DNA from 2 places in the Amycolatopsis sp. VC5-11 genome. Region 2 is predicted to be linked to the other one. Evidence: riboswitches for the same ligand, from Rfam matches in the RefSeq annotation. Region 2 holds a riboswitch; the other holds the start of a gene.

Region 1 (4,409 bases), on a different contig from region 2:
CCGCCGCCGCTGATCGGGACCAGCACAGTCTCGACGTCCGGGAGGTCCTGTGCGATCTCCAGCCCGACGGTGCCCTGCCCGGCGATGATGTCCGGGTGGTCGAACGGCGGGATCAGCGTGAGGCCGCGTTCCTCGGCGAGGGCGAGCGCCGCCGATTCCCGTTCCGCGATCGGCACTTCGCGAACTTCCGCGCCCCAGCGGCGGGTCGCTTCGACCTTCAGCCGCGGCGTGACGTCCGGCACCACGATCACCGCGGTGATCCCGAATTCGCGCGCGGCGTAGGCGACCGCTTGCGCGTGGTTGCCGCTCGAATACGCGACCACGCCGCGTTCCCGTTCGGCGTCGGTGAGCGCGGCGATCGCGTTGTACGCGCCGCGGATCTTGAACGCGCCGATCGGTTGCAGGCTCTCGGGTTTTACCCAGAATTCGCCGGGAACCCAGAGCTGGCGCAGCAGCGGGGTGTGCACCGCGGTGCCCTTCAGCCGTCCGGCCGCGGTTTCGATGTCGGAGATCGTCACGAGGTGCATGAGGCGAGTATGTCAGGAAAGTGTGAGCTTTAGTCTATCCATTGTGGACAGTCAACGTGGCGTCCCTCACGCCGGGGCAACGAAGGGAGCACCTCGGACGACTTAACCGTTGAAGAAGCAGGGAACAGGGCTGGGAAACGATCAGATCGGAATCATGAGCGAGGAGCAGAAGGAAACCGCGGAGGACAAGAAGAAACTCCGCATGACCTCGGTGCTCGCCGCGGCGCTCGCGGCGGTCACCGCCGCGTTGCTGGGTTCGACGCTGGGGGTCGCGGGAACAGTCATCGGCGCCGGGGTGGCCAGTGTGGTCAGCACCGTCGGCGGCGAGTTGTACCTGCGGTCTTTGCAGCGCACTCGCGATGCCGCGCGGAAGGCGATGGAGACGGCGGCGCGGCGCAGTCGCGGTGCGCTGGTGCCGGTGGAGGCGGTGCGGGAGTCCGGTTCCGGCGACGCGGCGACGGTGCATGTCGACGCTGACGTGGCGAACATGCCGACGGTTCGGTTGCGTCCTACTCAGCCGGATGCGGCTGAAGGTCTGGGCGAGAAGCTGCGGAAGATGCGGTGGCCGTTGATCATCGCGTCCAGTGTGGTCGCGTTTGTCGTGGCGTTGGTTGTGCTGGTGGGGATTGACTGGACGACTAAGGGGAATGTGTCGACTGGGTTGATTCCTCGGCAGCCGGAGACCAGTCAGCAGCGGGATGATCATCCGGACAACACGCCCAGTACTCAGCCGCAGGCGCCGCCGACTGGGGAGTCTCGGTCTAACGGTCCGACGTCTGCGCCTACTACTACGGCTAGTGCGCCGCCGTCTTCGCAGGCTACGCGGGAGAGTCAGGCGCCGACTTCTTCGTCTAAGCCGTCTAGTAGTTCGCAGGCGCCTAGTGGTAGTCAGACGGCTACTGCGCCTGCGGTTCCGTCTAATGGTGGGGAGTAGCTCGTCGCCTGGCGGCGACATTGCGCACGGTGGTTGCGTGGGGCACCCCGAAGCTTGATTGTGCTGACGGTTCGGGGGTGCTTGTCAAGGCGGGAAAGATGCCTTGACAAGCACCCCCGAACCGCAGGGGAGCTTCGTATCGGGGTGCGGGGGAGGTGTGGGTGCCTCGCTCGTTGGGGGCACCGGTGCGGTTGGGTGGCTCGCCTTGGGTGGGTCGGCGGGCGTGGTTATCCCAGGTGGGCTCGTAGGGTTTGTGCGGCTGCTTTGGGGTCTTCCGCCTCGGTGATTGCTCGGACGACGACGATGCGGGTCGCGCCTGCGGCCAGTACTTCGGGTAGGCGGGGTTCGTCGATGCCGCCGATGGCGAACCACGGGCGTTCGGTGTTGCTCGCTGCGGTTGAGCGGACCAGGTCCAGGCCGGGGGCGAAGCGGCCGGGCTTCGTCGGGGTGGGCCAGCAGGGGCCGGTGCAGAAGTAGTTCACTCCTGCCTCGGTGGCGGCTGCTGTGGCTTGCTCCTCCGAATGGGTGGATCGGCCGATGACTACGTCGTCGCCCAGGACTCGTCGGGCCAGGGAGACTGGGATGTCGTCTTGGCCCAGGTGCAGGACGTCGGCGCCGACGGCCAGCGCTACGTCCGCACGGTCGTTTACCGAGAGCAGCGCTCCGTGTCGGGCGCAGGCCTCTGCCAGGACTTCCAGTGCTGCGATCTCCTGCTTGGCCTCGAGCGGGGCGCCGCCGGTCTTGTCCCGCAGTTGGATGATGTCCACGCCGCCCGCCAAGGCTGCGTCGGCGAACTCGGCGAGGTCGCCTCGGGACGTGCGGGCGTCGGTGCACAGGTACAGCCGGGCGTCGGCTAGCCGGGTGCGAATTTGGTCTCCGGTCAAGGCAGGCATGGCGGTGACGTTACCCGCGCGCTACGGTGTGGGAGTCCGCACGGGAGCCCGAGGCAACGGGCTGAGAGGGAGCTGCCGCTCCGACCGTGGAACCTGATCCGGGTCATGCCGGCGCAGGGAGCGTGATTCCACTGTGAACACCAGCACCACAACCGTCACTGTCGTCGGCGGCGGCGTCATCGGGCTGTCCGTCGCCTGGCGTGCGGCCGCTCGCGGATGGCGCGTCACGGTCGTCGACCCGGAGCCCGCGCGCGGCGGGGCGTCCTGGCTGGCCGGCGGGATGCTCGCACCGGTCACCGAGGCGTGGCCGGGCGAGGAAGCCGTGCTCAGCCTGGGGGAAGCGTCGCTGCGGCGCTGGCCAGGCTTCGCACGCGACCTCGCCGACGAGGGCACCGATCCCGGGCTGGCCGAGCACGGCACGATCGTCGTCGGGTTCGACAGCGCCGATGCCGGGCACCTCGACATCCTCGCCGGGTACCTGCGTTCGCTCGGTCGCGACGTCGAGACGCTCACCGGCCGCGAGGCGAAGCGGCTCGCGCCGGGCGTCGGTGCGGTGCGCAGCGGCCTGCACGTCCCGGGTGATTTAGCCGTGGACAACCGGAAACTGCTCACAGCGCTGAGCGAAGCGGCTACGAAGCGTGGGGTCGAGTTCCGGCGCGAGCGGCTCGAGAGCCTTTCCGACGTGTCCGGCCCGGTGATCCTCGCTGCGGGGGCGTGGACCGGGCAGCTGCATCCGTTGCTGGAGCACGCCGTACGCCCGCTGAAGGGCGAGATTTTGCGACTGCGTCCGCGTCGTGGCTGTCTGCCGCCTCCGCCGTACACGGTGCGCGCGATGGTCGAAGGGCGGCCGATCTATCTGGTACCGCGAGAAGACGGCGAACTGGTCCTTGGCGCGACGCAGTACGAAGCCGGTTTCGATCAGGCTGTCACCGCGCGCGGCGTACGCGAGTTACTGGAAGGCGCGGAACGTATTCTGCCCGGCATCACGGAGTACGAGCTGGTGGAAGTCGCTGCCGGACTGCGTGCTGCGAGCCGTGACGCTCTGCCGTACATCGGCGAAGTGAGCGAAGGCGTGTACGCGGCGACAGGACATCACCGCAACGGTTTGCTGATGGCGCCCGCGACTGCGGACGCCGTGGTCGCGTGGCTGGCCGGCGAAGCCCCGCCGCCGGAGGTCGCCGCGGCGACGCCCGCCCGTCTGGTCGAGAAGGAGCGAGTCTGATGGAGATCAAGGTCAACGGCGAATGGCGGGAATTCCCCGACGACAGCACCGTTTCCGCGGTCCTCGACGCGCTGGGAGCGGAACGCAGGGGTGTGGCCGTCGCGGTCAACGGCGAGGTCGTGCGGCGTGGCGAATGGGAAGAAGCGGTCGTGCCGAAGGGCGCGCAGCTCGAAGTGCTGACCGCGGTTCAAGGAGGTTGAGCATGGACGACCTGATCATCGGCGAACACAAGCTGTCGTCGCGACTGATCATTGGCACCGGTGGCGCGGCGAATCTCGAAGTGCTGGAACGAGCGCTCGTCGCGTCGGGCACCCAGCTCACCACCGTGGCGATGCGCCGAGCCGACGCCGAAGGCGGCTCGGGCGTACTGGAGCTGTTGCGGCGCTTGGACATCGAGCTGCTGCCGAACACCGCAGGCTGCCGCACGGCGGCGGAAGCCGTGCTCACCGCCCAGCTGGCCCGCGAAGCGCTGGAAACGAACCTGATCAAACTCGAGGTGCACGCCGACGACCGCACCCTGCTGCCCGATCCGCTGGAAACCCTGGAAGCAGCCGAACGCCTGGTGGCGGACGGTTTCACGGTGTTCGCGTACACCAACGACGATCCGGTGCTCGCCCTGCGCCTGGAGGAGGCGGGCTGCGCCGCGGTGATGCCGCTCGGTGCTCCGATCGGTACTGGGCTGGGAATCCGGAACCCGCACAACATCGAACTGATCGTCTCGCGCGCGTCGGTGCCGATCGTGCTGGACGCGGGGATCGGCACCGCGTCGGATGCCACGCTGGCCATGGAACTCGGCTGCTCGGCGGTACTGCTGTCGACCGCAGTGACCCGGG
Region 2 (4,409 bases):
CGGAGCATCCCGAGGTGACGGTCGACGCGGACCCGATCTTCATCCGCGACGGGTCCGTGTGGACGGGCGCCGGGCTGAGCGCCTGCCTCGATCTCGCGCTGGCGCTGGTAGCCGACGATTTCGGGCCGGAATCAGCCTCGCGGGTGGCTCGTCAGCTGGTGATGTTCCTGCGCCGGCCCGGCGGGCAGAGCCAGTTCAGCGTGTCGCTGGAGCCCGCGTCCGCGACCCGGCGGGTCGACGAGCTGCGGCAGTACATCGCGGCCCACCTCGCGGATCCGCTGACCGTGTCCGACCTCGCCGCGCACGCGCATGTGACGGACCGCCAGATCACGCGCGTGTTCAAGGCGGAGCTGGGGATGACCCCTGCCGCCTACGTCGAGCACGCCAGGGTCGAGGCCGCGCGGCATCGCCTGGAGACGACCGACGAGACGTTGTCGCGGATCGCCGGGACGTGCGGGTTCGGCACGGTGTCGACCTTGAACCGGTCTTTCCGGCGGACGCTGAACACGACGCCCAGCGAGTACCGGGAGCGCTTCCGGATCGTCTCGACCGCCTGACCCGCGCCGGGGCAATTTCGGCGAAACGTCCTACTCGCCCCGGTCACCCGGCAAAGATGCCCCGGTGCGGATCGTTCTCTACGCCGTCTGGGGCGCTTAGGTCGTGCTCAGGCTCATCGGAATCGCCAGGTTCTGGTTCATCCGGATGTTCCCGCTGCCGTGAACCGGCCGGGGCTCAGCCGAGCAGGCCGAGCACCACCATCGACAGGAGGACGACAGCGGTCGAGAACACCGCGACCCACGTGCGCTGTGCGGCGGTGAGCTGGGCGGATGTGCTGTTCATGGCGAGTCCTAGCGGGGCGAGTGCCGATGATTCCGCTGGGATAGCGCCTTGATCTAGCTCACTGTTACCGCTTGTGATCAAGGTCACGTCGGTTGCGCGCGGTGTGCCACAGCACGCCTCCCGCGGCGGCCACCATCAGGCCGAACGAACCCATTCCCACTACGAGTGCCTGGACCATGAGGCCTCCTTCCGTCGCGTCTGTTCGGAAGACGCGCGAAGGGGCCGTTCATGTTGCCAGGGTTGCCGACATCACACCTGGTCAGCGGGCCGCCAGTACCTCGTCGATCTGGCGGGCCAGCGCGAAATCGCGTTCGGTCAGGCCGCCGAGGTAGTGAGTGCTGAGGCGGAAGGTCAGGGTGCGCCAGCGGATGTCGATGTCCGGATGGTGGTCGGCTTCCTCGGCGAGTTCGGCCACCCGGTCCACCACCTCGATCGCCGCCGGGAAGGACGGGAGTTCGACCGTCCGCACGATGACGGCGTCCTCGCGTTGCCACTCCGGGACGGTGCCGAGGGCCTCTTCCACCGCTGAGTCGTTCAATAGCTGCGTCATCACTCCATGGTGTCGGCTACGCTGCGGCATTGCCACGGGAGTCCGGTACGCCGGGCTGAGAGGCGGGCCGTCAACCCGCGACCGTTCGCACCTGGATCCGGATCATGCCGGCGTAGGGAGGCCGTATCGCTCTCCCTCATCCGGCGCAGTGCAGGAGGGGAAGAATGATGTCGCGGACCGTCCGCACGGTGGCAGGCCTCGCCGGGGTCTCGATGCTCGCCAGCGCCTGCTCGCTGTCCAGCGGCGACTCGGGCGGGTCGTCCGCGAGCCAGGACCAGCAGACGCCGACCGTCACGCTGGTCACGCACGATTCGTTCGCCGCCCCGCAGGACGTGCTCGACGCCTTCCAGCGCCAGTCCGGGATCAAGCTCAAGATCCTCAAGTCCGGCGACGCCGGCGCGCTCACCAACAAGCTCGTGCTCACGAAGGGCAACCCGATCGGCGACGTCGCGTACGGCGTCGACAACACCTTCGCCTCCCGTGCGCTCAGCGAGGGCGTCTTCCAGCCCTACACCAGCCCGGAGGCCGACCGCGGCCCGCAGCGCTATTCCGTCGACCCGCAGCACCGGCTGGCGGCGGTCGACCTCGGCGACGTCTGCGTGAACATCGACCCGGCCTACTTCGCGAGCAAGGGCCTCCCGGAGCCGAAGAGCTACGACGACCTCGCCGACCCCAAGTACAAGGACCTGACCGTCGCGGAGAGCCCGGCCACCGCGTCGCCGGGGCTGGCCTTCCTGCTCGGCACGGTCGCGAAGTACGGCGAGAACGGCTGGCAGGGCTACTGGCAGAAGCTGAAGGACAACGGCCTCAAGACCGTCAGCGGTTGGGAGGAGGCCTACACCAAGGACTTCTCCGGCTCGTCGGGCAAGGGCCCGCGGCCGATCGTCGTGTCCTATGCCTCTTCGCCCGCCGCTGAGCTCGGCGAGGACGGCAAGCCGCGCACCAAGGCGCTGCTCGACACGTGCTTCCGCCAGGTCGAGTACGCGGGCGTGCTCACCAACGGCAAGCAGATCCCGCAGGCGCAGAAGGTCGTCGACTTCCTCTTGTCGCAGCAGTTCCAGACGACGGTCGCGGCGAACATGTACGTCTACCCGGCGCGCCAGGGCGTCGAACTGCCGGCGGGCTGGGCCACCGCGGCTCCGCTGCCGCAGGCGCCGGCCACGATGCCCGCGGACAAGGTGCAGGCTGGCCGGGAGAAGTGGATCGGGGAATGGCGCTCGCTCATGGGCGCGTGATCCCCGCGCGCACTGTCGGGCTCACGCTGCTCGGTCTGCTGCCGGTCGCGTTCCTGGTGGTGTTCTTCGCCTGGCCGGTCGTGGCGATCGTCGGCCGGGGGTTTTCCGCGGGCGGCGTCGACACCGTGCTCGGCGACCCGCAGACGTGGCGGCTCGCCGGGTTCACGCTGGCCAGCGCGGCCGCGTCGACCGTGGTCGCGGTGCTCGCCGGGCTGCCGGTGGCGTACCTCCTGGCGCGGGTGCGGCTGCCCGGGGTCGGGCTCGCGCGCACGATCGTGCTGGTCCCGTTCGTGCTGCCGACGGTCGTCGTCGGCTTGGCTTTCCGGGCGATCTGGCCGGACGGCGGCGTGCTGCCGCTCGTGCTGGCCAACGCCTTCTTCAACGTCGCCGTCGTCGCGCGGACGGTCGCCGGGCTGTGGGCGCACCTCGATCCGCGAGCGACCGAAGCCGCGCGGGCGCTTGGAGCTTCGCCGTGGCGGGCATTCCGGTCGGTGACGCTGCCGGCGCTCGGCCCGGCCGTCGCGTCCGCCGCCGCAGTGGTGTTTCTGTTCTGCGCCACCAGTTTCGGCGTGGTGCTGATCCTCGGCGGCGGGAGCTACCGGACGCTCGAGACCGAGATCTATCTCCGGACGGTCGACCTGCTCGACCTCTCCGGCGCGGCCGCGTTGTCGCTGATCCAGTTCGCCGCCGTGGTCGCCGCGCTGGTGCTCGGGGCGATGGCGCGCCGCAAGCGGGAGAACGCGGTGAAGCTGCGGTCCGCGCAGGTCACCGCACGTCGGCCGCGCGGCGGGGAGTGGTGGACGGTCGGTGCCGCGGTCGTGGTGCTCGGGCTGCTGCTGACGCCGATCGTCTCGCTGCTCGTCGAGTCAGTGTCCGGCTCGGACGGATGGAGCCTCGCCGGATACCGGGCGCTGAACACCGTCGGGCAGAACGACGCATTGCAGGTGTCCGGCTGGATCGCGGCGCAGAATTCGCTCGCCGCGGCCACGGACGCGACGCTGTTGGCGATGGCCGTCGGACTGGTCGCCAGCGTCGTGCTGGTGGCGCTTCGGCGTTCGCCCGGCGGGCTCGCGCGCGGGATGGGCGAGACCATGGACGTCGCGTTGATGCTCCCGTTGGGCGTGTCCGCGGTGACCGTCGGCTTCGGCTACCTCGTGACGCTCGACGCGCTGCCCGGCGACCTGCGTACGTCGCCGCTGCTCGTGCCGTTCGCGCAAGCCCTGGTGATCATGCCGCTGGTGGTGCGGATGATCCTGCCGGTGCTGCGCGCGGTCGACGTCCGGCTGCGCCAGGCCGCTGCGACGCTCGGTGCGAGTCCGGCGCGGGTGTGGCGGGAGATCGACTTTCCGCTGGTCGCGCGGTCGGTGGTGGCCGCGGCGGGCTTCGGGTACGTCGTCGCGCTCGGCGAGTTCGGCGCGACCAGCTTCCTCGCCCGGCCGGACGCGCCGACGCTGCCGGTGGCCGTCGCGACGCTGATCAGCAGGCCGGGGGAGCTGAACAACCAGATGGCGTACGCCTCGTGCGCCCTGCTCATGGTGGTGACTGTGGTGGCGGTGGCGTTGATCGACCGGTTCGGCTCGGTCCGCGGCCGCAGCACAGTCGGGGAGTTCTGATGGCGTTAACGGTACGGGATCTGACTGTCCACTATGGATCGTTCGCCGCGGTCCGCGACGCGAAGCTGGACATCGCCGACGGCGAGGTGCTCGCGTTGCTCGGACCGTCCGGTTCGGGCAAGTCGACGCTGCTGCGCGCGATCACCGGGTTGGAGCCGGTGTCGTCCGGTT

Evidence for each region. A riboswitch is a leader RNA that binds a small molecule or an ion and turns the genes downstream of it on or off. The one in region 2 is predicted to bind thiamine pyrophosphate.
Region 1: it holds a riboswitch for thiamine pyrophosphate, as region 2 does, so the genes downstream of both, thiO (glycine oxidase ThiO) here and WA670_RS08415 (thiamine ABC transporter substrate-binding protein) in region 2, are expected to answer to the same signal.

The regions. Positions count from the first base shown of each region.
Region 1 covers NZ_JBAGKF010000001.1:2,926-7,334, reverse strand. Annotated here, with positions in the region: gene WA670_RS00050 (threonine ammonia-lyase) at 1-527, opposite strand, end outside; gene WA670_RS00045 (hypothetical protein) at 682-1,461, shown strand; gene thiE (thiamine phosphate synthase) at 1,689-2,354, opposite strand; TPP riboswitch at 2,385-2,491, shown strand; gene thiO (glycine oxidase ThiO) at 2,488-3,576, shown strand; gene thiS (sulfur carrier protein ThiS) at 3,576-3,776, shown strand; gene WA670_RS00025 (thiazole synthase) at 3,779-4,409, shown strand, end outside.
Region 2 covers NZ_JBAGKF010000002.1:230,129-234,537, forward strand. Annotated here, with positions in the region: gene WA670_RS08405 (DJ-1/PfpI family protein) at 1-557, shown strand, start outside; gene WA670_RS08410 (4a-hydroxytetrahydrobiopterin dehydratase) at 1,100-1,390, opposite strand; TPP riboswitch at 1,415-1,526, shown strand; gene WA670_RS08415 (thiamine ABC transporter substrate-binding protein) at 1,558-2,625, shown strand; gene WA670_RS08420 (ABC transporter permease) at 2,601-4,238, shown strand; gene WA670_RS08425 (ABC transporter ATP-binding protein) at 4,238-4,409, shown strand, end outside.